DNA from 3 places in the Pseudomonas sp. LY-1 genome. Region 1 is predicted to be linked to each of the others. Evidence: predicted binding sites of a transcription regulator. Region 1 holds the regulator's gene; each other region holds the start of a gene.
What was found. The regulator FliA, encoded in region 1, starts transcription of late flagellar genes. The targets are predictions, from matches to a motif close to CTAAAGTTTNNNNNNNNNNNGCCGNTAA.

Region 1 (9,921 bases):
TTCAAGGAACGCGAGGAATACCGGTGGTAGATCGCTCTCAAATGCTCAACACGGCCCGTGGCACCCTGACTGATTTGTCGCGGGGCAATCTGGGTGTGCCGTTGTTGTTGCTGGTGATGCTGGCAATGATGATGTTGCCAATACCGCCGTTCCTGCTCGACGTGTTCTTCACCTTCAACATTGCCTTGTCCGTCGTCGTGTTGCTGGTCTGCGTCTATGCCCTGCGGCCGCTCGACTTTGCGGTCTTTCCGACCATCCTGCTGATCGCCACGCTGCTGCGGTTGGCGCTGAACGTGGCGTCCACGCGGGTGGTGATGCTCAACGGCCAGGACGGTCACGCCGCCGCGGGTAAGGTGATCCAGGCCTTCGGTGAGGTGGTGATCGGCGGTAACTACGTGGTCGGTATCGTGGTGTTCGCGATCCTGATGATCATCAACTTCGTGGTGGTGACCAAGGGCGCCGGGCGGATTTCCGAGGTGAGCGCGCGCTTTACCCTCGATGCCATGCCCGGCAAACAGATGGCCATCGACGCCGACCTCAACGCCGGCCTGATCGACCAGAACCAGGCCAAGTCGCGCCGCTTGGAAGTGGCTCAGGAAGCCGAGTTCTACGGTTCCATGGACGGTGCCAGCAAATTCGTGCGCGGCGATGCCATCGCCGGCCTGTTGATTCTGTTCATCAACCTGATCGGCGGCATGGCGGTCGGGATCTTCCAGCACGGCATGACCTTTGGCGATGCGGGCAAGGTCTACGCCTTGCTGACCATCGGTGACGGTTTAGTGGCGCAATTGCCATCACTGTTGTTATCCACAGCTGCGGCGATCATGGTGACCCGTGCGTCGGGCTCCGAAGACATGGGCAAGCAGATCAGCCGGCAGATGTTTGCCTCGCCCAAGGCCCTGGCCGTGGCGGCAGGCATCATGGCGATCATGGGCCTTGTGCCCGGCATGCCCCACGTCTCGTTCTTGAGCATGGCGGCTTTGGCCGGCGGCGGCGCCTACCTGTTCTGGAAAAAGCAGAACGTGATCAAAGTGACTGCCCAGCAAGAAATCGCGCGCCAGCAGGAACTGCTGCCGTCGCCGGCCCGCGCCCAGGAAACCAAGGAGTTGGGCTGGGACGATGTGACCCCGATCGACATGATCGGCCTGGAAGTCGGCTACCGCCTGATTCCGTTGGTCGACCGCAACCAGGGCGGCCAATTGCTCGCGCGGATCAAGGGTGTGCGCAAGAAGCTGTCCCAGGACCTGGGCTTCCTGATGCCCACCGTGCATATCCGCGACAACCTCGACCTGGCCCCCAGCGCCTACCGCCTGACCCTGATGGGCGTGATCCTCGCCGAAGCCGAGATCTACCCTGACCGCGAGCTGGCGATCAACCCAGGCCAGGTGTTCGGCACGCTGAACGGTATAACCGCCAAAGATCCGGCTTTTGGTCTGGAGGCGGTCTGGATCGAAGTCAGCCAGCGTAGCCAGGCGCAGTCCCTCGGGTACACCGTGGTGGACGCCAGCACCGTGGTCGCCACGCACCTCAACCAGATTCTGTACAAGCACTCCCACGAGCTGATCGGCCACGAAGAAGTCCAGCAATTAATGGGTTTGCTGGCCAAGGCGTCGCCAAAACTCGCCGAAGAGCTGGTGCCGGGCGTGCTGTCGCTGTCGCAATTGCTCAAAGTGTTGCAGGCGCTGCTGTCCGAACAAGTGCCGGTGCGCGACATTCGCAGCATCGCCGAGGCCATCGCCAACAATGCCGCCAAGAGTCAAGATACCGCCGCCCTGGTGGCTGCGGTGCGCGTCGGATTGTCCCGCGCTATCGTGCAAAGCATTGTAGGGGTTGAGTCTGAGCTGCCTGTGATCACCTTGGAGCCAAGGTTGGAACAAATATTGCTCAATAGTATTCAGAAGGCAGGACAAGGTCAGGAAGAGGGCGTTCTGCTGGAGCCAAGCATGGCTGAAAAACTGCAGCGTTCGTTGATCGACGCCGCACAGCGCCAGGAAATGCAGGGCCAACCGGTGATTCTGCTGGTGGCAGGTCCGGTCCGAGCGATGTTGTCGCGGTTTGGACGCCTGGCAGTGCCGAATTTGCACGTTTTGGCTTATCAGGAAATCCCTGACAACAAGCAAGTGACTATCGTCGCGACAGTAGGGCCCAACGGCTGAGGTAGTGGGTTATGCAAGTAAAGCGTTTTTTCGCCGCCGATATGCGTCAGGCCATGAAACTGGTACGTGACGAGCTGGGCGCCGACGCTGCGATTATCGGTAACCGTCGTATTGCCGGCGGTGTCGAGCTGACGGCTGCCCTGGATTACACCCCTTCGGCGCTGGCCCCGCGTGTCCCGAACATGGAGCTTGAAGACGAGCTGCGCAAGACGGCCTCGCGCATTGTCTCGGCCCAGGCCGAACTGAGCATGCGTGGCGACAGTGATGCGACCACCAATCGCCAGTTGTTCGCCGGCCTGCCGCTGACCGCCGCCGAGCCGTTGATCGAGCCGACGTTCATCGAACCGCCGCGTCCTGCCGCGCCAGCCCCGGCCGCCGCAGTCGACCAGCGTGTGTTCGATTCGATGCGTTTTGAACTCAACGGCCTGCGTGAGCTGCTGGAAGTGCAGCTTGGTTCGCTGGCGTGGACCCAACTGCAAGGCAGCAAACCGCAACAGGCCAACCTGTGGCGTCGCCTGCAACGCATCGGCCTGTCCGGCCCGTTGTCCCGCGACCTGCTGGCGCTGACCACCGAAATCGAAGAACCTCGCCAGGCCTGGCGCATGTTGCTGGCCCACCTGGCGCGGATGATCGTGACCCCGGAAATCGAACCCCTGGAAGAGGGTGGCGTGATCGCCATGGTCGGCCCTGCCGGCATGGGCAAGACCACCACCCTGGCCAAGCTGGCCGCGCGTTACGTGCTCAAGTACGGCGCCCAGAATATCGCGCTGGTGAGCATGGACAGCTACCGCATCGGTGCCCAGGAGCAGCTCAAGACCCTGGGCCGTATCCTCAATGTGTCGGTGACCCACGTTGACCCGGGCCAGTCCCTGGCCAACGCCCTCGATCCGTTGCTGCGCAAGCGTGTGGTGTTGATCGATACCGCCGGCCTGCAAGCCAGCGACCCGGCGTTGCGCCTGCAACTGGAAAGCCTGGCCGGGCGTGGTATCAAGTCGAAAAATTACCTGGTGCTTGCAACCACCAGCCAAAAACAAGTTCTTACCGCTGCGTACCATAGCTACAAGCGCTGTGGCCTGGCCGGATGCATCCTCACCAAGCTCGATGAAACCGCGAGCCTGGGTGAGGTGTTGAGCCTGGCGATCAGTCATGAACTTCCGGTCGCCTACCTGACCGACGGGCCGCGGATTCCAGATGATTTGCATCTGCCGCGCCGTCATCAGTTGGTCAGCCGTGCCGTCAGCGTGCAAATGCAAGAAGAGCCTAGCGAGGAAGCGATGGCCGATATGTTCGCTGACCTTTACCACAACCCGGCAAAACGGGTGGGTTGAGGTCAGCATGAACACCCTGAATTGTATCTACATCGATGGTCTGCAGCGATTCACGCGGCCAACCCATGTAGCCTGCGTCTAAGCAAGACAAGGTAAAGAAATAAAATGGGCAGCATGCATCCCGTACAGGTGATCGCGGTGACCGGCGGCAAAGGTGGCGTCGGGAAAACTAACGTGTCAGTGAATTTGTCCCTGGCCCTGGCAGAGCTTGGCCGTCGTGTCATGCTGCTGGATGCTGACCTGGGATTGGCGAACGTCGACGTTTTGCTGGGGCTCACGCCCAAACATACCCTCGCCGATGTGATCGAGGGCCGCTGTGAGCTGCGCGATGTGCTGCTGCAGGGCCCTGGAGGCATCCGCATCGTGCCGGCCGCCTCGGGCACTCAGAGCATGGTCCACCTGAGCCCGGCGCAGCATGCCGGCCTGATTCAGGCGTTCAGCGATATCGGCGACAACCTCGACGTGCTGGTGATCGACACCGCCGCCGGGATCGGCGAGTCCGTGGTCAGCTTCGTGCGCGCCGCGCAAGAAGTCCTGCTGGTGGTCTGCGATGAACCCACCTCGATCACCGACGCCTACGCCCTGATCAAACTACTGAATCGTGACTACGGCATGAACCGCTTCCGCGTGCTGGCCAATATGGCCCAGAGCCCGCAGGAAGGGCGCAACCTGTTCGCCAAGTTGACCAAGGTCACAGATCGCTTTCTCGATGTCGCCTTACAATACGTCGGCGCAGTTCCCTATGACGAGTGTGTACGCAAGGCTGTGCAAAAGCAGCGTGCAGTCTACGAAGCGTTCCCTCGTTCGAAATGCGCCTTGGCGTTCAAGGCTATTGCTCAGAAGGTCGATACCTGGCCATTGCCCGCCAACCCACGGGGGCATCTGGAGTTTTTCGTCGAGCGATTGGTGCATCAGACGAGCGCAGGACCGGTGCTATGACAGCCAGCGGCTATAACCTTTACAAGAAATCGGCACGTGACTGCCAAGGTGAATTGATCGAGCGCTATGCGCCCCTGGTCAAGCGCATTGCTTATCACTTGCTGGCACGCCTGCCCGCCAGCGTCCAGGTCGAAGACTTGATCCAGGCCGGCATGATCGGCCTGCTCGAAGTGTCGACCAAATACGACGCGAGCAAAGGTGCGAGTTTCGAGACGTATGCGGGTATCCGTATCCGTGGCGCGATGCTCGATGAAGTGCGTAAAGGGGATTGGGCGCCGCGTTCGGTACACCGCAATACGCGCATGGTCAGTGACGCAATTCGTGCAATTGAAGCAAAAACCGGTCGCGACGCTAAAGATCACGAGGTTGCGGCCGAACTCCAATTGAGTCTCGACGATTATTACGGGATTTTGAACGATACCTTGGGCAGCCGCCTGTTCAGTTTCGACGACCTGTTGCAGGACGGCGAACACGAAGGGCTGCACGAGGATGGCGCGAGTACTCATCTCGAGCCGTCGCGTGACCTGGAAGATGAACGCTTTCAGGGGGCGCTGGCGGACGCGATTGCCAATTTGCCGGAGCGTGAGCGACTGGTGTTGGCGCTGTACTACGACGAAGAGCTGAACCTCAAGGAAATCGGTGAGGTCCTGGGGGTCAGCGAATCGCGTGTCAGCCAACTGCACAGCCAGTGCGCAGCCCGCTTGCGGGGACGCCTGGGAGAATGGCGCGCGCGCTGACAGGCAGTGTGGGGACACTGCAAACACTACCGTGAGGGCCCTGGTCTTCGCGGGTGAGTTTCGTGGTGCCCTGGGCAGTCCTTTTTGTGTAACGCCTGTTGATTGAAATGGCGCGTCCAGGTGCTGGGCGCGTTTAAGACTGCTTGGAGGTCGAATTGGACAAGAACATGAAAATCCTCATCGTTGATGACTTCTCAACGATGCGGCGGATCATAAAAAACCTGTTGCGTGACCTTGGGTTCACCAACACGGTCGAGGCGGATGACGGCCTTACGGCGATTCCGATCCTCAACAGCGGGAGCATCGACTTTCTGGTAACCGACTGGAACATGCCCGGCATGACCGGTATCGACTTGCTACGTCATGTGCGCGCCGATGAAAAACTGCGCACTCTTCCCGTGTTGATGGTGACCGCCGAAGCCAAGCGTGAGCAGATCATCGAAGCCGCCCAGGCCGGGGTTAACGGCTACGTGGTCAAGCCATTCACTGCATTGGCCTTGAAAGAGAAGATCGAAAAAATCTTCGAACGCATCCACGGCTAATGCCATCGCGGGGGAGCTATGGAGCATAAAGAAACGTCACAGGGGGACTTTGAGTCGACCCTGAAAAAGCATGCTCACCAGCTCGTCGAGAGCCTTGAAAAAGGCCAGTTCGGCGACGCGGTGCAGTTAATCCATGAGCTTAACCAGACCCGTGACCGCGGCCTGTATCAGGAAGTGGGCAAGCTCACGCGCGAGCTGCACAGTGCGATCGTCAATTTTCAGATTGACCCGCACATGCCCCAGGCCGAAGAGATTTCGCAAATCACCGATGCTACTGAACGCCTGTCCTATGTGGTCAGGCTGACTGAAGCGGCGGCTAACCGCACCATGGATCTGGTGGAAAACGCCACGCCCCTGGTCAACGGCATGGCCAATGAAGCCCAGGCCCTCAGCGTTGACTGGGGCCGCTTCATGCGTCGGGAAGTGGGGGCTGAGGAGTTTCGTGAGTTGGCCCGTCGGGTCGAGGGTTTCCTGTCGCGCAGCGAACAGGACAACCACACGGTGTCCAGCAACCTCAATGACATTCTGCTCGCCCAGGATTATCAGGACCTCACCGGTCAGGTGATCAAGCGCGTGACCCAATTGGTCACCGAAGTGGAAAGCAACTTGCTCAAATTGGTGCTTATGGCAGGCCAAGTCGATCGTTTCGCCGGCATCGAACATGACCGCGAAGCGATCCTCTCGGAAAAAGATCCACAAAAACATCTCGCCAAGGGTGAAGGTCCGCAGATTCATGCCGATAAACGTGAAGACGTTATGTCAGGTCAGGATGACGTAGATGACCTGTTATCCAGTTTAGGCTTCTAAGGAGCACACCCATGAGCTTCGGCGCCGATGAAGAAATCCTTCAGGATTTCCTTGTAGAGGCCGGCGAAATTTTAGAGCAACTGTCCGAACAACTGGTCGAGCTGGAAAGCCGCCCGGATGATGCGAACCTGCTCAATGCAATTTTTCGCGGTTTTCACACTGTAAAAGGGGGCGCCGGCTTCCTCCAGCTCCATGAGCTGGTGGAGTGCTGCCACATCGCCGAGAACGTGTTCGACATCCTGCGCAAGGGTGAGCGTCACGTTGATTCGGAGCTGATGGACGTGATTCTCGAAGCACTGGATGCGGTCAACGGCATGTTCAGCGAAGTCCGCGAACGTGCCCCGATCACCGCCGCCACTCCGGAACTGCTGGCCGCCCTGGCGCGCCTGGCTGAACCTGCCGACACCTCGGCCGCGCCGGTGGTGGAAGCGGCTCCGGAGCCTGTGGTCGAAGCCGAAGTGGATGTCACCGACAGCGAGTTCGAGCAACTGCTCGACTCCCTCAATGCGGTCAAGGCCGAAGCCGAAGCGCCGCAAGCAGTTGCAGCAGTTGCAGCAGTCGCTGCGCCCGCCGCGCCGACCAGCGAAGATATTACCGACGCAGAATTTGAATCCCTGCTCGATCAGTTGCACGGCAAAGGCCAGTTCGCCGCCGACGCCGTTGCCCCCACCGCTGCGCCGCAAGCGCCGGCGGCCACCGCCGGCACCGACATTACCGACGACGAATTCGAAGCCTTGCTCGACCAGTTGCATGGCAAGGGCGCCTTTGCTGCCGATGCCTTGCCGGAAGTCGCTGCGACTGCCGCCGCACCTGCTGCCAGTGCAGCACCTGCCGGCGACGGGCTGATTTCCGATCACGAATTCGAAGCGTTGCTCGACGAATTGCACGGCAAGGGCAAGTTCACCGAAGTGGCCCCGGCCGCAGCGGCGACGGCCGCTCCGGTAGCCGCCAAACCAGCGCCGGCCAAAGCCGCAGCACCTGCTGCTGCCGCCAAGCCGGCGCCGGCCCCAGCTGCTGCTCCCGCATCCGCGCGAGCCCCAGCGGCGGCCGTGGCCGACAAGCCCGCCAGTGAAGCCGAAACCACCGTGCGCGTGGATACCGCGCGGCTGGACGACATCATGAACATGGTCGGCGAACTGGTGCTGGTGCGTAACCGCCTGGTGCGCCTGGGCTTGAGCAGCGGCGACGAAGCCATGCAGAAGGCCGTGTCGAACCTCGATGTGGTCACCGCCGACCTGCAGACCGCAGTGATGAAGACGCGGATGCAGCCGATCAAGAAAGTCTTCGGCCGCTTCCCGCGCCTGGTTCGCGACCTGGCACGTCAGCTCAAGAAAGAGATCAACCTGGAACTGGTGGGTGAAGAAACCGACCTCGACAAAAACCTTGTCGAGGCCCTGGCCGACCCGCTGGTCCACTTGGTGCGCAACGCCGTCGACCACGGCGTAGAAACCCCGGAAGAACGCGAAGCCGCGGGCAAGTCCCGTGGCGGCAAGGTGATTCTGGCGGCGGAGCAAGAGGGCGACCATATCCTGCTGTCGATCACCGATGACGGCAAAGGCATGGACCCGGCGATCCTGCGGGGTATCGCGGTCAAGCGTGGCGTGATGGACAAAGACGCCGCCGACCGCCTGACCGACACCGAGTGCTACAACCTGATCTTCGCCCCGGGCTTCTCGACCAAGACCGAGATTTCCGACGTGTCGGGCCGTGGCGTGGGCATGGACGTGGTGAAAACCAAGATCAGCCAGCTCAACGGTTCGATCAATATCTACTCGACCAAGGGCCTGGGCTCGAAGATCGTCATCAAGGTGCCGTTGACCCTGGCGATCATGCCGACCCTGATGGTGATGCTGGGCAACCAGGCCTTCGCCTTCCCGCTGGTCAACGTCAACGAAATCTTCCACCTCGACCTGTCGCGCACCAACGTGGTGGACGGCCAGGAAGTGGTGATCGTGCGCGACAAGGCGTTGCCCCTGTTCTACCTCAAGCGCTGGCTGGTCGCCTCGGCTGCCCATGAAGAGCAGCGCGAAGGCCATGTGGTGATTCTCTCCGTGGGCACCCAGCGCATCGGCTTTGTCGTCGATCAACTGGTCGGCCAGGAAGAGGTCGTCATCAAGCCTTTGGGCAAAATGCTGCAGGGAACCCCGGGCATGTCGGGTGCGACCATCACCGGTGACGGTCGCATCGCATTGATTCTCGATGTTCCGAGCATGCTCAAGCGTTACGCCGCACGGCGTATTTGATTCTGGTGGGGCAGGGCGGTATTGCCCGCCCCGCCTAACGGAGTGTTTATGGTAGTCAAGGTCCTGGTGGTGGACGATTCAGGTTTCTTCCGCCGCCGCGTCTCGGAAATTCTTTCCGCCGATCCAACGATCCAGGTGGTCGGTACGGCCACCAACGGCAAAGAGGCGATTGATCAAGCCATAGCGTTGAAGCCGGACGTGATCACCATGGACTACGAGATGCCGATGATGGATGGCATCACCGCAGTCCGGCACATCATGCAGCGCTGCCCGACCCCGGTGTTGATGTTCTCCTCGCTGACCCATGAAGGCGCCCGGGTCACCCTGGATGCGTTGGACGCCGGCGCAGTGGACTTCCTGCCGAAGAATTTCGAAGACATCTCGCGCAACCCCGAGAAGGTCAAGCAGATGCTGTGCGAGAAGGTCCACAGCATTTCGCGCAGCAACCGTCGCAGCCTGTTCAGCGCCCCGGCGCCCGCGCCGGTCGCAGCCCCGGCCGCACCCACCGGCACCGCGTTTGGTCGCACGGCTCCGGCGCCTGTGGCCCGGGCTGCCGTAGCACCTGCGCGCACTCCTGCGCCCAGCGCCCATTCGCCGGCGCCGAAACGCAAGGCGTATAAACTGGTCGCCATCGGCACCTCGACCGGCGGCCCGGTCGCCCTGCAACGGGTATTGACCCAACTGCCGGCCAACTTTCCGGCGCCGATCGTACTGATCCAGCACATGCCCGCCGCGTTCACCAAGGCCTTTGCCGAGCGCCTGGACAAGCTGTGCCGCATCAGCGTCAAGGAAGCCGAGGATGGCGACATTCTGCGTCCAGGCCTGGCGCTGCTGGCCCCTGGGGGCAAGCAGATGATGGTCGATGGCCGTGGTGCGATCAAAATCCTGCCAGGCGATGAGCGCCTCAACTACAAGCCCTGCGTGGACATCACCTTCGGTTCGGCAGCCAAGTCCTACGGCGACAAAGTTCTGGCGGTGGTGCTCACCGGCATGGGCGCCGACGGTCGTGAAGGCGCGCGCCTGCTCAAACAGGGCGGCAGTGCAATCTGGGCCCAGGACGAAGCCAGTTGCGTGATCTATGGCATGCCGATGGCTATCGTCAAGGCTGACCTGGCCGACGCCGTCTACAGCCTGGACGATATCGGCAAGCATTTGGTGGAGGCCTGCCT
Region 2 (9,921 bases), 1.0 Mb from region 1:
GTTCCGTGACCGACAGGTTCTGTCATAAAAACGCCACTGCGCTGGGGATTGCATCCAAGTCGGGCTATTTTGGTGCATCTCAATAACCCGAGTAGCCAAGGATGAAATACCAACCCTTCAGCCGTACTTTGATTGCCACTGCGCTGGTATTGACGGTCAGCGGCGTGCAAGCCGCCTCCCAGGCCCCGGTGGCCGGTGAAAATGGCATGGTGGTAACGGCCCAGCATCTGGCCACGCATGTCGGCGTAGATGTGCTCAAGGCCGGCGGCAACGCGGTGGATGCCGCCGTGGCCGTGGGCTACGCGTTGGCAGTGGTGTACCCGGCGGCGGGTAACCTGGGCGGCGGCGGCTTCATGACCGTGCAACTGGCCGACGGGCGCAAGACCTTCCTCGACTTCCGCGAAAAAGCCCCGCTGGCCGCCACCGCCGACATGTACCTGGACAAGGCCGGCAACGTCGTCGAAGGCCTGAGCGCCAAGGGCCACCTGGCCGTCGGCGTCCCCGGCACCGTGTCCGGCATGGAGCTGGCCCTGAGCAAATACGGCACCCTCAAGCGCGCCCAGGTGATTGCCCCGGCGATCAAGCTGGCGGAAAACGGCTTCGCGCTGGAGCAGGGTGATATCGACCTGCTGCACACCGCCACCGGCGAGTTCGAAAAAGACAAGGACCTGCGCGCAATCTTCCTGCACAACGGCCAGCCGTTGCAGGTCGGCCAGAAGCTGGTGCAGAAAGACCTGGCCAAGACCCTCAAGGAAATCTCCGCCAAGGGCAGCGACGGTTTCTATAAAGGCTGGGTCGCCAAGGCGTTGGTGGATTCCAGCCAGGCCGGCAAGGGCATCATCACCCAGGCCGACCTCGACAAGTACAAGACCCGTGAACTGGCGCCCATCGAGTGCGACTATCGGGGCTACCACGTGGTCTCGGCACCGCCGCCGAGCTCCGGTGGCGTGGTGATCTGCCAGATCATGAACATCCTCGAAGGCTACCCGATGGCCGACCTGGGCTACCACTCGGCCCAGGGCCTGCACTACCAGATTGAAGCCATGCGCCACGCGTATGTGGATCGCAACAGCTACCTCGGCGATCCGGACTTCGTAAAGAACCCGATCGAACACCTGCTGGACAAAAACTACGCCACGAAACTGCGGGACGCCATCGAGCCGAACAAGGCCGGCGACTCCCAGGCGATCAAACCGGGCGTAGCGCCCCATGAAGGCAACAACACCACCCACTATTCCATCGTCGACAAGTGGGGCAACGCGGTCTCGGTGACATACACCCTCAATGACTGGTTCGGTGCCGGCGTGATGGCGAGCAAGACCGGGGTGATCCTCAACGATGAAATGGACGATTTCACCGTCAAGGTCGGCGTGCCGAACATGTACGGCCTGGTCCAGGGTGAAGCCAACGCCATCGCACCAGGCAAGGCGCCGCTGTCGTCGATGAGCCCGACCATCGTGACCAAGGATGGCAAGGCGGTGATGGTGGTCGGCACGCCGGGCGGCAGTCGCATCATTACCGCGACCTTGCTGACGATTCTCAACGTCATCGATTACAAGATGAACATCCAGGAGGCCGTCGACGCGCCGCGTTTCCACCAGCAGTGGATGCCGGACACCACCAACCTCGAGACCTTCGCGGTCAGCCCGGATACGCAGAAGATCCTTGAGAGCTGGGGCCACAAGTTTGCCGGGCCACAGGATGCCAACCACTTGGCGGCGATCCTGGTGGGCGCGCCGTCCCTGGACGGCAAGCCGGTCGGCAACAACCGTTTCTATGGGGCCAACGACCCGCGTCGCAATACCGGCCTGTCCCTGGGCTACTAAGCGCCGCAACTCACTGTAGGAGCGAGCTTGCTCGCGAAGAGCGTCAACGATAACGCGGGCATTCTGGATTAACGCGGTGTTCTTGCGTTTTTCGCGAGCAAGCTCGCTCCTACAGTATCTGTTTGACGGCTGCGAAGGCTTTGGCGCGGCGTTCTTCCCAATTTCCCCTGATCACCACCAGGGCCTGGCGATGCTGCTGCATCCAATCCAGGCTGTGCTGGAAAAACGCCTGGCGGTCGGCCAGTTCCGGCTGGCAACGCTGGCCGTCGGCGGTCCATTCCACGTCGTCGGGGGACAGCAGCAGGTGCAGGTCGTAGTGGCGGGCCAGCAGTTCGTCGTCAAGCCATGTCGGATAGTCGCCGAACAGGGTCTGGCTCCAGAGTCTGTTGGTCAGCAGGTGCGTGTCGAGGATCAGCAGCGCAGGGCGCTCGGCGCGGGCGGCATCTTCCCAGGCCAGTTGTCCACGGGCGATGGCCGGGATGTCGGCCAGCGTGGTGTCGCGCTGATGGTGGTCGATGAAGTGCCGCACGTACTCGCCCACCATCAGCCCGCCGAACTGCATTTGCAACTGCGCGGCCAACCAGCTTTTACCGCTGGATTCGGGGCCGGCCAGGACCACCACCTTCATGCGCGCAACGCCGCGTCGGCACGCCATTCGCGCCAGCCTTGCACGGCGATCGCGGTGAACAGCGCATAGAGCGCGGCGGTGAGGTAGAGGCCTTTATAGAGGAACAGCCCGACGAAAATCACATCCACGACAATCCACAATGGCCAGCACTGCACGCGCTTTTGCGCCATCCACATCTGCGCCACCAGGCTGAAGCCGGTGAGGGCGGCGTCGAGCCAGGGTTGGGCGGCGTCGGTCCAGTGAGCCATGGCGGCGCCGAGCAACAGGCTGCCGACCGCGCCGATAGCCAGGCTGGTAAGGATTGCGGACCAGCCCAGGCTGGTGACTTGGCGACCTGGCTTGATGTCCCCGGCGCGTCGGGTCCACTGCCACCAGCCGTAGACTTGCAGGGCGGCGTAGACCACCTGCAACAGCATGTCGGAATAGAGTTTCACGTCGTAGAACACCCAGGTGTAGAGCAGCACCATCACCAGGCCGATGGGCCAGCACCAGGGGTTTTGTTTGACCGTCAGCCAGACAGCGATCACCCCCAGCGCGGCGGCGAACAGTTCAAGCCCGGACATGGTGGTTCCTTGGGAGAGAGGGAAAGGGCGGGGATTGTAACCAATCTTCAAAACACAGGAAGGCAAATGTGGGAGGGAGCAAGCCCCCTCCCACAGTTTGAGTGGCGTCAGACTTTGAATTGACGCAGCAGGCCGTCGAGCTGCTCGCTCAACCCGCGCAAGTGTGCGCTGGCCACGCTGGACTGTTCGGCCGCCACTGCCGTGTTGTGGGACAACCCGGCGGCCTGGGTCACGTTCTGGTTGATGTCCTCGACCACGTGGGCCTGTTGCAGGGTGGCGCTGGCGATCGAGGCATTCAGGCCATTGAGGTTGCGCAGGGCCTGGCCGATGGCAGTGAGGCTGGCCCCGGCCTGGCCGGCCTGTTCGATGGTCAGTTGCGACGCGCTGTGGCTGTCGCTGATGACCTTGACCGCCGCTTCCGAGTGACCTTGCAGACGCTCGATCATGACCTGGATTTCAGCAGTGGATTTCTGCGTGCGTTGGGCCAGCAGCCGCACTTCGTCCGCCACCACCGCAAACCCGCGGCCTTGCTCACCGGCACGCGCGGCTTCGATGGCGGCGTTGAGGGCGAGCAGGTTGGTCTGGTCAGCGATGGAGCGGATCACTTCGAGCACGCCACCGATCTGCGTGCTTTCGCTCGACAGGGTGCGAATCACTTCCACGGCCTGGCTGATGGTGGTGGACAGTTGGTCGATCTGCTGCAAGCTGCTGTCGATGTTCACTTGGCCTTGCTCGGCCTGGGCCTGGGCATCGCGCATTTCGCTGGCGGCATGCTCGGCGTTCTTGGCCACGTCCTGCACTCCGTAGGTGACTTCATTGATCGCGGTGGCCACCAGTTCCATCTGTTGCGACTGTTGCTGGCTGCGGTCGTGGGCCTGGCTGGCGTTGTTGCCCAGCTCAGTGGAGGACTGGCCCAGCGCATTGGCGCACATCTGCAACTGGCCGACGACGTGGCGCAGCTTGGCGGTGAAGCTGTTGAAGTGCTGGGACAGTTGAGTGACTTCGTCGCGGCCATGGGTGTCGAGGCTGCGCGTCAGGTCGCTCTCGCCGCTGGCGATACTGGCCATGGCATTCACGGCGGCCTGCAGCGGGCGCACGATGCTGCGCACAATCAACGAGACCAGCAGGGCCATGACCACGGCGATGCCCAGGCCGACACCCGAGGCTTTCCACACTTGCGCGTTGAATTCGGCTTGCACGTCATCCACATACACGCCGGAGCCGATGATCCAGCCCCACGGTTCGAACAACTGGATATACGAGGTTTTTTCTATCGGCGTATCGGCACCCGGCTTCGGCCAGCGGTAATTGACGATACCGGCACCCTTGGCCTTGGCCAGGCTCACGAACTCGTTGAATATCGCAAAGCCGTCCGGGTCGCGAATCGACGAGAGGTTCTGGCCGTCGAGCTTGGGGTTGGCCGGGTGCATGATCATCACCGGCGTCAGGTCGTTGATCCAGAAATATTCGTCTTTGTTATAGCGCAGGCCGCGCACCGCGCTCAGGGCTTGTTTTTGTGCCGCTTCACGGGGCATGACGCCGCTGGTTTCGAGGCTGTGATAAAACGTCAGGATTCCACTGGCGGTCTGTACGACGTGTCGGGTCTGCAGGCTTTTGGCTTCATAGAGGTCGTCATGGATCTGTTTGAGCATCAGCAAACCCAGGGCCAACAGCATCAACACGGCAACTACCAGGATCAACCAGAGACGGCGGCTGATCGACATATTGCGTAAACTGTTCATCGTCCTGTCACTCCGTGCTTTTTATAATTGTCGGCGCTGCATCGACTTTTACGCCTTGTCTGATAGGCTTTCGGCCTGAAATCGAAAAACCTGAGTACTGCCTGATTTTTCACGGAATTTTTGCAGACCGGCGTTGATTATCAGCACCGGGCCTTTTTGTGCGCTCGTCGTCAGTGAACCATTAAAAAGACTAACGAGGCTTGTCTTAGAACAAGACCTTTGGGGGACGTATGGATTTGTGGACCGCCGCACAGGCGTTGATACTCGGCGTGGTAGAAGGGCTGACGGAGTTTTTGCCGATCTCCAGTACCGGCCACCAGATTATCGTCGCCGATTTGCTCGACTTTGGTGGCGAACGCGCCATGGCGTTCAACATCATCATTCAGCTCGGTGCGATTCTGGCGGTGGTCTGGGAGTTTCGCCGCAAGATCCTCGACGTGGTGACCGGTTTGCCGACCCAGCGCAATGCGCAGCGCTTTACCGTCAACCTGCTGATCGCATTCCTGCCGGCCGTGGTGCTGGGGGTGATTTTCGCTGACCTGATTCACCATTACCTGTTCAACCCGATCACCGTCGCCACGGCGTTGGTGGTGGGCGGCATCGTGATGTTGTGGGCCGAGCGGCGCGAGCATGAAGTGCATGCCGAGAGCGTCGATGAGATCAGCTGGAAGGACGCGCTCAAGGTCGGTTTTGCCCAGTGCCTGGCGATGATCCCGGGCACCTCGCGCTCGGGCTCGACCATTATCGGCGGCCTGCTGTTCGGCCTGTCGCGTAAGGCTGCCACCGAGTTTTCGTTCTTCCTGGCCATGCCGACCATGGTCGGTGCGGCGGTGTATTCGGGCTACAAGTACCGCGACCTGTTCCAGCCGGCTGACCTGCCGGTGTTTGCCATCGGGTTTGTCACCTCGTTCATCTTCGCGATGATTGCGGTCAAGGGCCTGCTCAAGTTCATCGCCAGCCATAGCTATGCGGCATTTGCCTGGTATCGGATTGCATTCGGCTTGCTGATCCTGGCGACCTGGCAGTTCGGCTGGATCGATTGGTCTGCGGCCAAGGCATGATGATTCAGCACCCACGCCTGAAGGCGCTGATCTTTGCGCTGTTGTGCGCGGCGCCGTTATTGGGCTCGGTATTGGTGTGGCATCGCGGCGAGACCGTGCTGCCGCTGGCGGTCTATGGCGTGGTCAGCGTGATTGCGTTTTTGCTGTACTGGAGCGACAAGCACAAGGCGCGCACCGACGCTCGGCGCATTCCCGAAAACATCCTGCACGCCGTCGAGCTGGCGGGCGGATGGCCGGGGGCGCTGATTGCCCAGCAGGTGTTCCGGCACAAGACGCGCAAGGTCTCGTATCAGGTGCTGTTCTGGGCAATCGTGCTGTTGCATCAGGTGTTCTGGCTTGACCAGTTGTTCCTCAGCGGCACGCTGGGGTCAGTCCTCTAGCAACAACCCGATCTGCGTGCGCTTGGGCAACTTGCTCACCACCAACTGGTGAGAGCGCTGCAACAGGCCACGCAACTCCTCGGTGCCCAGCGGGTAGGGCGTGTTCATGATGATCCACTGCGCGCGCGCCAGGTACGGCGCCGGGTGGATGCCCGGGCGGTCCACATGGCCGAGGAACAGTTCCTTGTCGACCTTGAACGCCAACGAGTCACCCCGCAGGTTCTGCAAGGCGAACATCTTGTTGCCGGCAATCGAAAACACTCGCACGCCACCCCATTTATAGTCTTCCCGCGCGCCGGGCAGGCTCAGGCAGAAGTGCGCGACTTGTTCTTCGGTCATGCTCATAACAGGCGGTCTCCACAGCTTTTAAAACCTTCTTCCAGGTAATCGATCCACGCGCGAATCGCCGGCAGCACGCCACGGCGATGCGGGTACACGGCCTGCAACCAGCCCCCCGGCAGCGACCATTGCGGCAGCAGTTGCACCAGTTGGCCGCTGGCCAGTTCTTCTTCGCAATACATCATCGGCAGCACGGTGAAGCCCAGGCCCTTGAGTGCGCTGGCTTTGCGCACGATGAAATCATCGATGCCCAGGCGGGCTTCCATCACCAGGTCTTCGGCGTTGCCTTGGGGGTCGAGCAGGCGCAGGTGGACCATGCGGTCGGCTTCCAGGGCGCCGAGTACCGGCAATTGTTTGAGGTCGTCGAGGTTGTCGACCTGTCGGCCGCGCATGAAGTCCGGGCTGGCGACCAGCAGCGTCTGGGCCTGGCGCAGGCGCTTGGTGACCAGCAGCGGGTCTTCATCGCCGAGCTCGCGCACACGCAACGCCACGTCAATGCCTTCGGCCACCAGGTCGACGCGGCGGTTGACCAGGGTCATTTCCAGCTGCACCTGGGGGTGGGCGGCGAGAAACCCGGCGACCAGCTCCGGCAGGATGTGCTGGGCCATGCCCACCGGGCAACTGACCCGCAGCCGCCCGCGGGGTTCGCTGGACATGCTGGCCACGGCTTCATCGGCCATTTCCGCTTCCAGCAGCATCGCCTGGCAATGGCGCAGGTAACGCTCGCCGACGGCGGTCAGGGTCAGTTGCCGGGTGGTGCGCTGCAGCAGGCGCGCGCCAAGGCGTTCTTCCAGCTCGGCGATCCGCCGCGACAGGCGTGACTTGGGAATCCCCAGCAGGCGCCCGGCCGCCGCGAAGCCGCCGGCTTCCACGACTTTGGCGAAATAGTAGAGGTCATTGAGGTCTTGCATGCTCGGCCTATTGTCCTGTCAGTAGGACGAACTATCGCATTTCAACTACCTTATCGGCTATTGGTTTCATGCGTAGGCTTAACACCATCTAATTCGCACCGCTGATCTTATTTGGAGCTTACCCATGAAACTGTTGCACATCGATTCCAGCATCCTCGGCGACAACTCGGCTTCGCGCCAGCTCAGTGCCGGCGTGGTCAAGGCCTGGCAAGCGGCCGAGCCGGGTGTGGAAGTGACTTACCGTGACCTGGCCAGCGAAGGCATCAACCACTTCTCCGGCGCCACCCTGGCTGCGCTGGGCACGCCGACCGAACTGCGCGATGCCGCGCAGCAGCACGAAGCCGACCTCAGCGCGTCGACCCTGGCTGAGTTCCTCGCCGCCGACGCCGTGGTGCTGGGCGCGCCGATGTACAACTTCACCATCCCGTCCCAGCTCAAGGCCTGGATCGACCGCATTGCAGTGGCCGGCCAGACCTTCCGTTACACCGAAGCCGGCCCGGAAGGCCTGTGCGGCAACAAGAAAGTCATCATCGTCTCCACGTCCGGCGGCCTGCATGTTGGCCAGGCAACCGGCGTGGCCCACGAGGAATACTTGAAAGTCATGCTGGGCTTCCTCGGCATCACCGACATCGAATTCGTCCGCGCCCAGGGCCTGGCGTATGGCGATGAGTTCCGCAGCAAGTCCCTGAGCGACGCCAACGTTGTCATCAACGAACAATTGTTCGCCGCCGCGTAAGGCTTGTGTAAAATTCGCTGTTGCTCGGTTTCAATCTGAAGCCGGGCGCCTAAACTCTGTATTCTGCTCGCCTGAACGCGACCGGAGTACGGAGTTTTTTCGTTGGCCCGCTGTCTTTACTTTGGCCCAGGTTATGCACGCATGGGTTTATCACTCGGTGCGAGTACCTTGAACCATGGACATCTTGAATAGACATGCCGGTTATCGCGCAGCAAAGGTGGACATCCTCATGATGCGTCTTTGTGCTGTTTTGGTTCTTTCCCTGCTTGGCGGCCTGGTTTCAGTGCACGCCGCGCCTGCGCCGCACCCGCATTGGAGTGTGGGCTTCCACCGCATGAGTTTTCTCGACCCGCTGGATCTGCAGCCGATGAATGCCATCGCGTTCTATCCGTCCACCGACGTTGAGCACACCACCCGGGTGGGTGGATATCACGTGGCCGCCACGGAAGATTCGAAGATCGCTATCGGCCGTTTCCCGATGCTGATGCTGTCCCACGGCAACACAGGAACGCCGCTGGCCCTGCATGACCTGGCGACCTCCCTGGCGCGCAAGGGCTTTGTAGTCGTGGCGGTGCTGCACCCTGGCGACAACTACAAGGATCACAGCCGCCTGGGCACGTTGAGCAACCTGTATGGGCGGCCGATCCAGATTTCCGAAGCGATCACCGCGACCCTGGGCGACTCGATGCTGTCACCGTTCGTCAACGTCGACCAAGTGGGTGTCATCGGCTACTCGGCCGGTGGCGAAACCGCGTTGATCCTGGCGGGCGCCAAGCCCGATTTCGACCGCCTGCGCCGCTATTGCCAGGAGCGTCCGGAAGACCGCGACGCCTGCACCACCAAAGGCGAGCTGGTGGTGGACCGTGATGACTTGCAGCCACAAGCCGACCCACGCATTCACGCGTTGATGTTGATGGCACCGCTGAGCTTGATGTTCGGCCGCCACACCCTGGCCGACGTCCATGTGCCGGTGCTGCTCTATAGCGGTGATGGCGACAAGCTGGTGGCGGTGGACAAGAACGCCGCCGCCCTGGCGCGCAAGCTGCCCGAACCGCCGGACTTCAAATTGCTGGCCGGGGCCGGGCATTTCGTGTTCATGGCGCCCTGCGACAGCGATCAACTGGCGCTGATGCCGGCGATCTGCACCGATGCCGATGGCGTCGACCGCGAAGGCATTCACCGCGATCTGACCTCCGAAGCCGGGCGCTTTTTCGCTCACACCCTCGGGCGATCCACCCGTGCCGGCCTGCAGACGGCGGATCAGTAAGCGCGACGTTTGAGCAGCAAAGTCACGCCCAAGGCGCTGAGCGACAGCAGTGCGGCGCAGAAGAAGATCCAGCCGTAGCCGAGGTTCAACGCCACCGCCCCCATCAAGGGCCCGGCAATCGCCAGGGCCAGGTCGAAAAACACGGCGTAGGCACTCAGCCCCGCGCCACGGCTGCTGTTGGGCACCTGCTTGATCGCTTCCACGCCCAGCGCCGGGTACACCAGCGACAAACCGAAGCCGGTCATCCCTGCACCGATCAATGCCACGCCGGTAGACGGCGCGAGCCACAACAGCGTCAGGCCCAGGGTCTCGATGATCATGCACCCAATCGCCGCGCGGAAGCCGCCAAAGCGGCTGATGGCCGAGATAAACACCAGGCGCGAAACGATGAAACACACGCCAAATACCGTCAGGCAATAGGCCGCGCCAGCCCAGCCGCGATTGAGGTAATACAGGGTGATAAAGGTG
Region 3 (9,921 bases), 320 kb from region 1:
GAAACTAGCGCCTGAGCCGCTCAGACGAACGCTTTCCTCAGCAAAAGCCATGGAACTTGCACAAAGAGAAACCGCAACGGCGAGTGCAGCAGATTTCATCAAATTTTTCATCGAAGGAACTCATTGTGATAACGGGCTCCCGAACTCTGCAGCACTTTCGTTAAGCTTTTATGAAAGTTGAATGGCGGGTCGCGCCAATCGTGCCAGGCGCTAGGGCCTGGCCGTTGTGCATTAGGTGGTCTAGCCTTGTTTCGCCCTTTGCTTTTTGGGGGAGGGGCTGAGGGGGCAAAGTCTGAGCCTTGCCCGCTCCTGACAGACGATCAGAAAGGGGAGTGATGGCCTCTGGCAAAGCCCAGGCCGCCGCACCTAGACCTTGAAACGCTCCACCAGCCGTTCCAGCTCATGTCCCAGCCGCGCCAGCTCGTTACTCGACGCGGCGGTTTCCTCGCAGGTGTTGGCCGTCTGGTCGGAGATGTCGCGAACGTTGATCACGCTGCGATTGATCTCCTCGGTGACGGCGCTTTGCTCTTCCGCCGCCGTCGCAATCTGCTGATTCATGGCCTGAATGATCGAGACCTTGCTGGTGATGTTCTCCAGCGCGCTGACGGCACGGTGAGTGCATTCCACGCTGCTTTCGCTCAGCAGCAGGCTGCTTTCCATGCCCGAGGCCACGGCTTGGGTGCCGCTTTGCACACCGGCGACCAGGCTCTCGATTTCTTCGGTGGAGCTTTGGGTGCGCAGGGCGAGGTTGCGCACTTCGTCGGCCACCACCGCAAAACCACGGCCGGCCTCTCCGGCGCGGGCGGCTTCAATCGCGGCGTTCAGCGCCAGCAGGTTGGTTTGCTGGGCGACGGCTTTGATCACATCTAGGACACCGCCGATTTTATCGCTCTGTTCCTGGAGGTAGCGCACAGCGTCTGCCGACTGGTTGAGTTCTGTCGCCAGGCGCTGGATCTGCTCGATGGCTTCACCCACGATCTGCTCGCCCTCGCTGGCTTGCTGATCGGCGGCCGACGCAGCGACGGAAGCTTCCTCGGCGTTGCGTGCGACGTTGTGGACGGTGGCAGTCATCTCGTTCATTGCGGTGGCGACATGATCCGTTTCGGCTTTCTGGGTGCTGATCCCCGAATTCGTTTGCTCGGTCACCGCCGACAGTTGTTCGGCCGCGCTGGCAACCTGAATGACGCCGGATCGAATGCCATCGATCAGCTCATGAAGGTTGAGCATCATCTGCTGAAGGCCCGACTGCAGTTGGCCCAGCTCATCGCGCCGGGTCACCGTCACATGCTCGGTCAAATCGCCCCGGGCAATGCGGTTCACCGCCTGGAGTGTGTGTTGCAGTGGATTGACGATTTGCCGTGTGATCACCCATGCGGCGAGCGCGCCCAGCAGCAGCGCCAGGGTCGCGACGAGGCTCAGCGAGGCCTTGGCGGACGCGGCATCGGTATCGCGTTTGGTGTTTTGCGATTCAATCAGCTTTTGTGTGGTGTCGAGCAACACGTCGCCCAACTGGCCCATCCGTTTAAACAAGGGCGCCTGGTCAATGTTGGGGGTGGCCAATTCATGCAGCAGTTGCCCGTACCCTTTGACTGCATTTTCCTGCTGTTGAATCAGGTTTTGATCCTGTGGGTCGACGAACGTATCCCCGATACTGTCCAAGTGGGCTGCGAGGCGATCCAGGGTTTGCTGCAGCGGTTGATAGGCATCCGGTTGGGTGCTCGTACCGATGCGTAGGCGAATGATTCGCAAGTCTTTGGTGTAATCGCTGACCTGAGCAATTTCCTCAACCTTGAGCCCGCGGTCGGTCAATGTCACCACTGCGTACCAGCCGGTCGCGGCCAGCAACAACGCAAGCCCCAGTACCAGGCCGAATCCCAAACTTAATTTAGCACTGACTCGGATATTGCTGATCCAGCCGAACATATGGACTCCAGTGAGTAACTCAGGTTGATTGATCCTTTATCACCTGAATGTCGACCATCCCTCCCAATGCTTTAGCACTAGTGTGACGGTCAGGCTGATCCAGATGGCAAATCGGGCCATGTATGAAAAATATCAGGATGCGAGGGAGATTGATTGGCGGTGCGACTGAAAGGATACAGCTCCACGTCTGTCGGGCGTTGGCGGAGTTGTCGGCTATTCAACTAAGGTGGCTTTTTCGACACGCGTAGTGCGGCTTTGTACTTTAGTCGAATATTCAGCTGGCCCGAGTTCTGGCGGGCGCTGTTTTCGGCGCGCGAACGACCGAAAAGAGTGCAGGGCCGTACTGATAAGTCTAGATCTTGATCGCTTTTTTCAGATAGGAAAACAGCTGGTCCTGGCAGGCCCTGTATTGATTTTCAAGGTGTTCGACTTCCCACATGCGAGCCAGCCATACCTCATCACAGGCCGCTTCCAAATGATTGACAGTTGTCATCCAGGCGGTTTGGGCGTTAGCCGTCGCTTGGAGTAATTGCAACAGCTCCTCATTTATCGGAAGGGTATTCGGTGAAGAGGGGATGGGCGACATTCAAAGTACCGGGAATCAATTTTAATAGTGGATGGTTTTTCTATTACACACTATAAAACGCTGTCCGCGAAAGGCAGTATTCGACTAATGGCTAACGGGTGAGGCGGTAAAGTTCAATTCCTTTGGGACGCCTATTCATGCGATTTATAATGTTGCGCGCGCACTTATAGTATTTTCTCGGATTAAGCCAGTGATTCGATTCAGCCGATAAGTTGGATATTTATTTAGCCTTTATCTAATAACGTGCCGCGCGGGTACTTGTATCTTGGTGGCCCGGGTGATCAACGGTTGCCACGATGGCCCGCCAATGCCCACGCCTGCCAGGCACGACCGAAGCGTGACGTTGAACCCTGACAGGCGTGTTTCAGGCACGCCTGGAAAGTCGGGAATCCGCGCTCACGATCCAAGCGCTTTGACCAGCAGGGCCACCGCCACCAGCATCGACACGGCGGCAAATCCGCGTTGCAAGTGCGGGCCTGCCAGCCGCGCCGCGATCAGGCGCCCGCCGGCCATTCCAAACAAGGCGCCCACGGAGAACGGCAGGGCCACGGCCCACTGCAAATGCCCGGCCGCCGAGCTGGCGGCCACGCCGGCCATCGACACCAGCGCAATCACCGCCAGCGACGTCGCCAGCACCGACTGCGCGGTCAAATTGGTGTAGCGCTGCAGCGCCGGCACCATCACAAAGCCGCCACCCACGCCGAGCAACCCCGAAAGCCCGCCCGCGATCACGCCCGACACCGTGAGCGCCCAGGCGCACGGCGCCGTCCAGTTCAGCTTGCCGCGTTGGGCGTCCAATACGCAGGGCGGCGGTTTGGTCGCGACGGCGGCCTTCGACGCCGGGGACGGCGGCAACGACCGTTTGAATACCCGGAACGCCACGTACATCAGCACGCAGGCAAACAGGATCGTCAACGGACGATTCGGCGTGCGCTGCGCCAACCACAGGCCCAGCGGCGAGCAGATGATCCCGGCGGTGGCGATCAATAGCGCCGCCTTGTAGCGGACGGTGCCGTTTTTCAGGCCCATCACCGCGCCCAGCGTCGCCGCCAGGCCCACCGCCAACAACCCGATGGGCCCGGCCTCGGCCATGCTCAAGCCCGCCCCAAACACCAGCAACGGCACCGCGAGTATGCCGCCGCCGGCGCCGGTCAGGGCCAGAATCACGCCGACTGTCAGCCCGAGCAGTAAGACGATGATCATCTCAGTCTCCTTGCGTTCAGCGCTGATTTCATTGGTCGGTCAACTCGGGTTTCGCCAGCCATTCGCGGCCCTTGAGCATACCCTTCCAATACAGCGGCGGAAGAATCCGCTCTTTGAGCAGCCACGCCAGCCGGGAAGGGCGGGTGCCGTCGATCAGCCATGACGGGAAGCTGGGAGCGACCTTGCCGCCATAGGTGAACTCCGCCAGGACGATCTTGCCGCGCTCCACCGTCAGCGGGCAGGAGCCGTAACCGTCGTACTGCGCGCAGCCGTTGGCCTTGCCCATGGCCGCCAGCACGTTATGCGCCACCACTGGCGCCTGCTTGCGCGCGGCGGCCGCGGTCTTGGCGTTGCTTGTGTTGGCCGCGTCGCCCAGCGCATGGATATTGGCAAAGGTTTTGTGGCGCAGCGTGGCGGGGTCGACATCGATCCAGCCGGCCGCGTCAGCCAACGGGCTGACCCGAATGAAGTCCGGCGCGACCTGCGGTGGCACCACATGCAGCAAATCAAACTCACGGGTCAGCACACGGGGGCTGCCATCCGGGTTCACGCCGCTGAACGTGGCCGTCCGCGCCGGGCCATCGACGCGGGTGAGGGTGTTGCCGAAATTCAGGTCGATGCCGTAAGCGGTGACGTATTCCATCAGCGCGGGCACATAGTCGGGAACCCCGAACAGCACCGCGCCGGCGCTGTAGAACTCGATCTCGACGGCATCCAGCACACCGCTGCGTTTCCAGTGGTCGGCCGATAAGTACATGGCTTTTTGCGGCGCCCCGGCGCATTTGATCGGCATCGGCGGCTGCGTGAAAATCGCCCGGCCACCCCGCAGTTGCTGGACCTTTTCCCAGGTATAAGGCGCCAGGTGATACAGGTAATTGGAGGTCACGCCGTTGCGGCCGAGGGTCTCCGACAACCCCTCGATGGCATGCCAATCGAGCTTCAGGCCGGGGCACACAATCAGTTGCTCGTATTTGACGACCCGGCAGCCATCCAGAATCACCGCATTTCGCTCAGGTTCGAAAGCCGCCACCGCCGCCTTGATCCAATGCACGCCGCGGGGCAGGGTGGTGCCCATGGTGTGCGCCGTTTGGCGCGCATCGAACACCCCCCCGCCGACCAGCGTCCAGCCGGGTTGGTAGTAATGCACATCGGCCGGATCGACGATCGCAATGTCGAGCCCCGGCGCGCGGGCCAGCAGGCTGGAGGCGGTGGCGATACCCGCCGCGCCGGCGCCGATGATGACCACGGTATGTTGTGCTTCGGCCACTTCGACCGGCGTGCGGCCCTGGTTCGCGATCCGCCGGATCACGCCTTTCATATCGAAGCCGGCTTTTTTGGCGCTTTCGACGATGTGCGGCAGGTCGTGCTGACCTGCTTGCGACAGCGCCCACATCGTTGTCGAGCGCATCCCGGACCGGCAATAAGCCAACACCGGCTTGGGCAGCGTTTCCAGCAACTCGCCGAAGGCAATCCCCTGCTCGTCGGTGACTTTGCCCGACTCGGCGGGAAGGTAGTGCGCTTCGATGCCGACCGCGTCGGCGGCGCGTTTGATTTCGGCAAACAACGGTTGGTCACTGCCTTCGCCATCGGGGCGGTTGCAGATGACGGCACGAAAGCCGGCGGCTTTCAGTTCGGCCAATTGGCTGGGGAAAATCTGTTCTGATACTGATAAAGCAGGCGCAAGGCGGCGGATATCCATAAGTGTCTCCGTTATGGGTATTTTTCTTATGATTTTTTTAGGGTGGGGGAATGTCAGGCGACGTTGAGTGGAATTTTCAGGTAGCGAATCCCGTTCGATTCAGGCTCGGGCAAATGCCCGGCTCGCATGTTGACCTGGACCGAGGGCAGGATCAGGGTCGGCATGTCCATCGAGGCATCCCGCTTGGTACGCATCGCCACGAACTCCTCCTCACTGATGCCATTACGCACATGCACGTTCTGCTCGCGCTGTTCGGCAACGGTGCTGACGAATTGCACCTCGCGGCCGCCCGGCTGGTAGTCGTGGCACATATACAGCAATGTATCCGCCGGCAGGCTCAACACTTTGTTGATTGACTGGAACAGCGTGCGCGCATTGCCGCCGGGGAAGTCACAGCGGGCGGTGCCGTAGTCGGGCATGAACAGCGTGTCGCCGACGAAGGCCGCCGTTTCGCTGCCATCGCTGACGACATAAGTCATGCAGGCCGGCGTATGGCCGGGTGTATGCAGTGCGGTGCAGTGCAGCGTGCCAATGCTGAACGACTCGTCGTTGATGAACAGGTGATCGAACTGACTGCCATCGCGGGGCATATCGCTACCGGCATTGAACAGCGTACCGAAGACCTTTTGTACCGTCGAAATCTGGCTGCCGATGCCGATCTTCCCGCCGAGCTTTTCTTTCAGGTAGGGCGCGGCGGTCAGGTGGTCGGCGTGGACGTGGGTCTCGAGAATCCACTCGACCTGCGCATTCAGCTCGCTCACCCGTGCGATCAGGCGGTCGGCGGACGTGGTGGCGGTGTGGCCGGATTTAGGGTCGTAATCCAATACGCTGTCGATGATCGCGCAGTGGAGGGTGGTCTCGTCCAGTACCAGATAGCTGACGGTGTTGGTAGCAGAGTCGAAGAAGCCTTCGACGTGAAGTTTGACGCGCATGAACTGTCTCCTTAGGGGGGGCTTTTTTTCGAGCCGCTTAGACTAAGGACTGACATAGCAATAAGTTTGCCAGGCCATGGTTTTGCCGAAATAGCCTAATATCCAATTGATTTTATTGGGCTTTGTGTTTCTGTATAGGGGTATTCAGGCCTGTATCTGGGGGATTCTTCTGCCATTGGCAGTGCCTTGACAGAGGTGGCAGTGCCACAACAGGATGGAAAAATGGATTCCAGGAGCCATGATGAAGACTTTTCTGCCTACCCCAGCCAACGCCGTCCCACACCCGGATCAAGTGCAGTCGCTTGTTTCGTTTCTGGAACACGAACCCAATCCGATGATCGTGCTCGATCCGGACTACAACATCCTGGCAGCCAACACGGCCTATCAGCGCCAGTTCGGCAGCGCTGACAAACCCTTTATCGGCCATAAGTGTTATCAGATCTCACACCATTACGACGTCCCTTGTGACCAGGCGGGTGAGAATTGCCCGATGAAGAAGGCCCAGGAAAAGCGCGGGCCGGATCGTGTCTTGCACATCCACCACACGCCTCGGGGGCCTGAGCATGTCGACGTCGAATTACGGCCGATCCTCGACGAACATGGGGCGATCACCGCTTATGTTGAGCGCCTGACGCTGGTGCGCAGCGCCTCGGCGCGGCCGAGCAACGAAGGGCTGGTCGGCTGTTCACCGGCCTTCAACCTTGCCCTGTCGGAACTGCAGCGGGTGGCGCCGTCCATGCTGCCGGTGCTGCTTCTGGGCGAGTCGGGTACCGGCAAGGAGCTGTTCGCGCGCGCCGTCCATGAAACCAGCGAACGGGCCAGCGGGCCGTTTGTCGTGGTGGATTGCTCGGGCTTGACCGAAACACTCTTTGAGAGCGAGCTGTTCGGCCATGAAAAAGGCGCCTTCACCGGCGCCATCAGCCGCAAGCCCGGTTTGGTCGAAACCGCCCAGGGCGGCACATTGTTCCTGGATGAGATTGGCGATGTGCCGTTGGCCATGCAGGTCAAACTGTTGCGCCTGATCGAATCGGGCACCTATCGCCGGGTCGGCAGTGTCGAAACCTTCCACGCCAATTTCAGGTTGATTGCCGCCACCCACAAGCCGCTGGAAAAAATGATGGAAAAAGGCGAGTTCAGGCAGGACCTGTACTACCGCATCAGCGCCTTCCCCATTCATTTGCCGCCCTTGCGCAACCGGGTAGAAGACATCGCCTTGCTGGTGAATTCATTCCTGCAACGGCGTGGTGCCGGCAAACGTCGACTGACCATCGATGCCGAAGCCCTGGCAGCCCTGCAGCAGTACTCATGGCCAGGCAATGTGCGTGAGTTACGCAACGTCCTGGAAAGGGCGAGCCTGTTCGCTGACGATGGGGTCATCCGCGCCATCCATTTACCCCAGGCCACCGTGGCGCCGCCACCTCAGGCTGCGCCTGCGCCTGCGCCTGCGGCTTCGACGCCGTTCGACGGCAGCACACTGGCGCAGGCCCTGGCCACATTCAAAGGCACCCGCAGTGAACTGGCCAAGCACCTGGGGATCAGCGACCGGACCTTGTACCGGCGCCTGAAGGAACAAGGCCTGGCCTAGCCCTCTACGACTGCCAGTGACTGCCAAGCTGCCAGACTGGCAGCGTATTGACCAGCAGCGGTGCGCCAGGGCTACCGCTAAAAAACCAATAACCAATTGTTTTATAACGATAAAAATAGAAGATCTGGCTTTGGCATGCCCTGTGCTTACTGCATAGACATGACTATTTCCGACAAACGCCTACTACGCCATCTACTCACCGCGGTGCTGATCAAGCTCGTGCTGCTGAGCGTGCTGTGGTGGCTGTTCATCCGGGATTCGCACGTCAGTGTCGACCCGAACATCGTCGGCAACCGTTTCGGTGTACCCACCTCGACTCAAGGGGCAAGCAAGTGATCTCAGAACAACTGGTGGATTTGTCACGGCTGCAGTTCGCAGCTACTGCGCTTTACCACTTTCTATTCGTACCGCTGACGGTTGGCATGGTCTGGCTGCTCGTCATCATGGAAAGCGTCTATGTGATGACCGGGAATGTCATCTGGAAGGACATGACGCGCTTCTGGGGCAAGTTATTCGGCATTAACTTCGCCCTGGGTGTGACAACCGGTATCACCATGGAATTCCAGTTCGGTACCAACTGGGCGTACTACTCCCACTACGTGGGCGACATCTTCGGTGCGCCGCTGGCCATCGAAGGCTTAATGGCGTTCTTCCTCGAATCGACCATGATCGGTCTGTTCTTCTTTGGCTGGGATCGCCTGAAGAAAGAGCACCACTTGCTGGTCACGTTGCTGATGGCCATCGGTACCAACCTGTCGGCGCTGTGGATTCTGATCGCCAATGGCTGGATGCAGAACCCGGTGGGCTCGGAATTCAGCTACATCACCATGCGCATGGAGATGGTCGATTTCTGGGCGGTGGTGTTCAACCCGGTCGCCCAGGCCAAGTTTGTACACACGGTGTCGGCCGGTTATGTCACCGGTTCGATGTTCGTGCTGTCGATTTCCAGCTGGTACCTGCTCAAGCGTCGTGATGTCGAGTTTGCCAAACGCAGCTTCCGGGTGGCGGCGGCGTTCGGCCTGGCGTCGGTGCTGAGCGTGATCGTGCTGGGGGATGAATCGGGTTACACCGTGGGTGAGGCGCAGCAAACCAAGCTGGCGGCCATGGAAGCCATGTGGGAAACCAAACCCGCGCCGGCGGGCCTGACCTTGCTGGCCAGCATCAACGAAGCCGAGTCCAAGAATAACTGGGAAGTCGATGTGCCGTGGGTGATGGGCCTGATCGGCACACGCTCGATCAGCAAGCAGATTCCTGGTATTCACGACATCAAAGCGAAAAACCGCGCGCGCATCCTGCGTGGCATTACCGCCGTCAATGCGCTTGAAGCCCTGCGGGCCGATCGCACCGATAAGGCGGCGTTCGATACCTTCGAAGAGTACAAAGCGGACCTCGGCTTTGGCCTGCTGCTGAAAAAGTACGTTGAAGACGTCAACCAGGCCACGCCGGAGATCATCGACAAAGCGGTGAACGATACCGTACCGCACGTGACCCCGATGTTCTGGTCGTTCCGGGTCATGGTCGCGATGGGCTTCGCCATGCTGCTGCTGTTCGGTCTGGCTTTCTGGAGCACCTTGCAGTCGGCCTGCACACGCCGCCGCTGGCTGCTGCGTTGGGCCCTGTGCATGCTGCCTGCGCCTTGGCTGGCCTGTGAGTTGGGCTGGTTCGTCGCTGAATATGGCCGTCAACCCTGGACCATCTACGGCGTGCTGCCCACTCACATGAGTGTTTCCACCCTTAGCGTCAATAACATCTATGGCTCGCTGGCAGGATTCGTCGGTTTCTACACCGTGCTGCTGGTGGTTGAAATGTTCCTGATGGTCAAGTTCGCCCGCCAGGGGCCGGGTAGCCTCGGAACCGGCCGTTATGCCCACGATGCCAACATGAAGGAACTCCACCATGTTTGATTACGTCACCCTGAAACTTATCTGGTGGGCACTGGTCGGCGTACTGCTGATCGGCTTCGCCATCATGGACGGCCACGACATGGGCGTCG

Region 2: the regulator FliA is predicted to act here: its motif matches at 4,827-4,854, upstream of MOQ67_RS17760 (methyl-accepting chemotaxis protein).
Region 3: the regulator FliA is predicted to act here: its motif matches at 1,971-1,998, upstream of MOQ67_RS21085 (methyl-accepting chemotaxis protein).

Annotation. Positions count from the first base shown of each region.
Region 1 is NZ_CP094353.1:4,939,032-4,948,952, reverse strand. It holds gene flhA (flagellar biosynthesis protein FlhA) at 42-2,156, shown strand; gene flhF (flagellar biosynthesis protein FlhF) at 2,168-3,484, shown strand; gene fleN (flagellar synthesis regulator FleN) at 3,590-4,423, shown strand; gene fliA (RNA polymerase sigma factor FliA) at 4,420-5,160, shown strand; gene MOQ67_RS22600 (chemotaxis response regulator CheY) at 5,328-5,702, shown strand; gene MOQ67_RS22595 (protein phosphatase CheZ) at 5,721-6,509, shown strand; gene MOQ67_RS22590 (chemotaxis protein CheA) at 6,521-8,752, shown strand; gene MOQ67_RS22585 (protein-glutamate methylesterase/protein-glutamine glutaminase) at 8,801-9,921, shown strand, end outside.
Region 2 is NZ_CP094353.1:3,894,457-3,904,377, reverse strand. It holds gene ggt (gamma-glutamyltransferase) at 102-1,826, shown strand; gene MOQ67_RS17770 (AAA family ATPase) at 1,936-2,454, opposite strand; gene pnuC (nicotinamide riboside transporter PnuC) at 2,451-3,017, opposite strand; gene MOQ67_RS17760 (methyl-accepting chemotaxis protein) at 3,125-4,759, opposite strand; gene MOQ67_RS17755 (undecaprenyl-diphosphate phosphatase) at 4,990-5,820, shown strand; gene MOQ67_RS17750 (DUF1294 domain-containing protein) at 5,817-6,200, shown strand; gene MOQ67_RS17745 (MmcQ/YjbR family DNA-binding protein) at 6,189-6,545, opposite strand; gene MOQ67_RS17740 (LysR substrate-binding domain-containing protein) at 6,542-7,450, opposite strand; gene MOQ67_RS17735 (FMN-dependent NADH-azoreductase) at 7,575-8,186, shown strand; gene MOQ67_RS17730 (alpha/beta hydrolase family protein) at 8,416-9,453, shown strand; gene MOQ67_RS17725 (MFS transporter) at 9,447-9,921, opposite strand, start outside.
Region 3 is NZ_CP094353.1:4,619,668-4,629,588, reverse strand. It holds gene pstS (phosphate ABC transporter substrate-binding protein PstS) at 1-111, opposite strand, end outside; gene MOQ67_RS21085 (methyl-accepting chemotaxis protein) at 367-1,923, opposite strand; gene MOQ67_RS21080 (hypothetical protein) at 2,276-2,509, opposite strand; gene MOQ67_RS21075 (sulfite exporter TauE/SafE family protein) at 2,906-3,712, opposite strand; gene MOQ67_RS21070 (bifunctional protein tyrosine phosphatase family protein/NAD(P)/FAD-dependent oxidoreductase) at 3,741-5,411, opposite strand; gene MOQ67_RS21065 (MBL fold metallo-hydrolase) at 5,465-6,343, opposite strand; gene MOQ67_RS21060 (sigma-54 interaction domain-containing protein) at 6,585-7,928, shown strand; gene cydP (cytochrome oxidase putative small subunit CydP) at 8,088-8,264, shown strand; gene MOQ67_RS21050 (cytochrome ubiquinol oxidase subunit I) at 8,261-9,832, shown strand; gene cydB (cytochrome d ubiquinol oxidase subunit II) at 9,825-9,921, shown strand, end outside.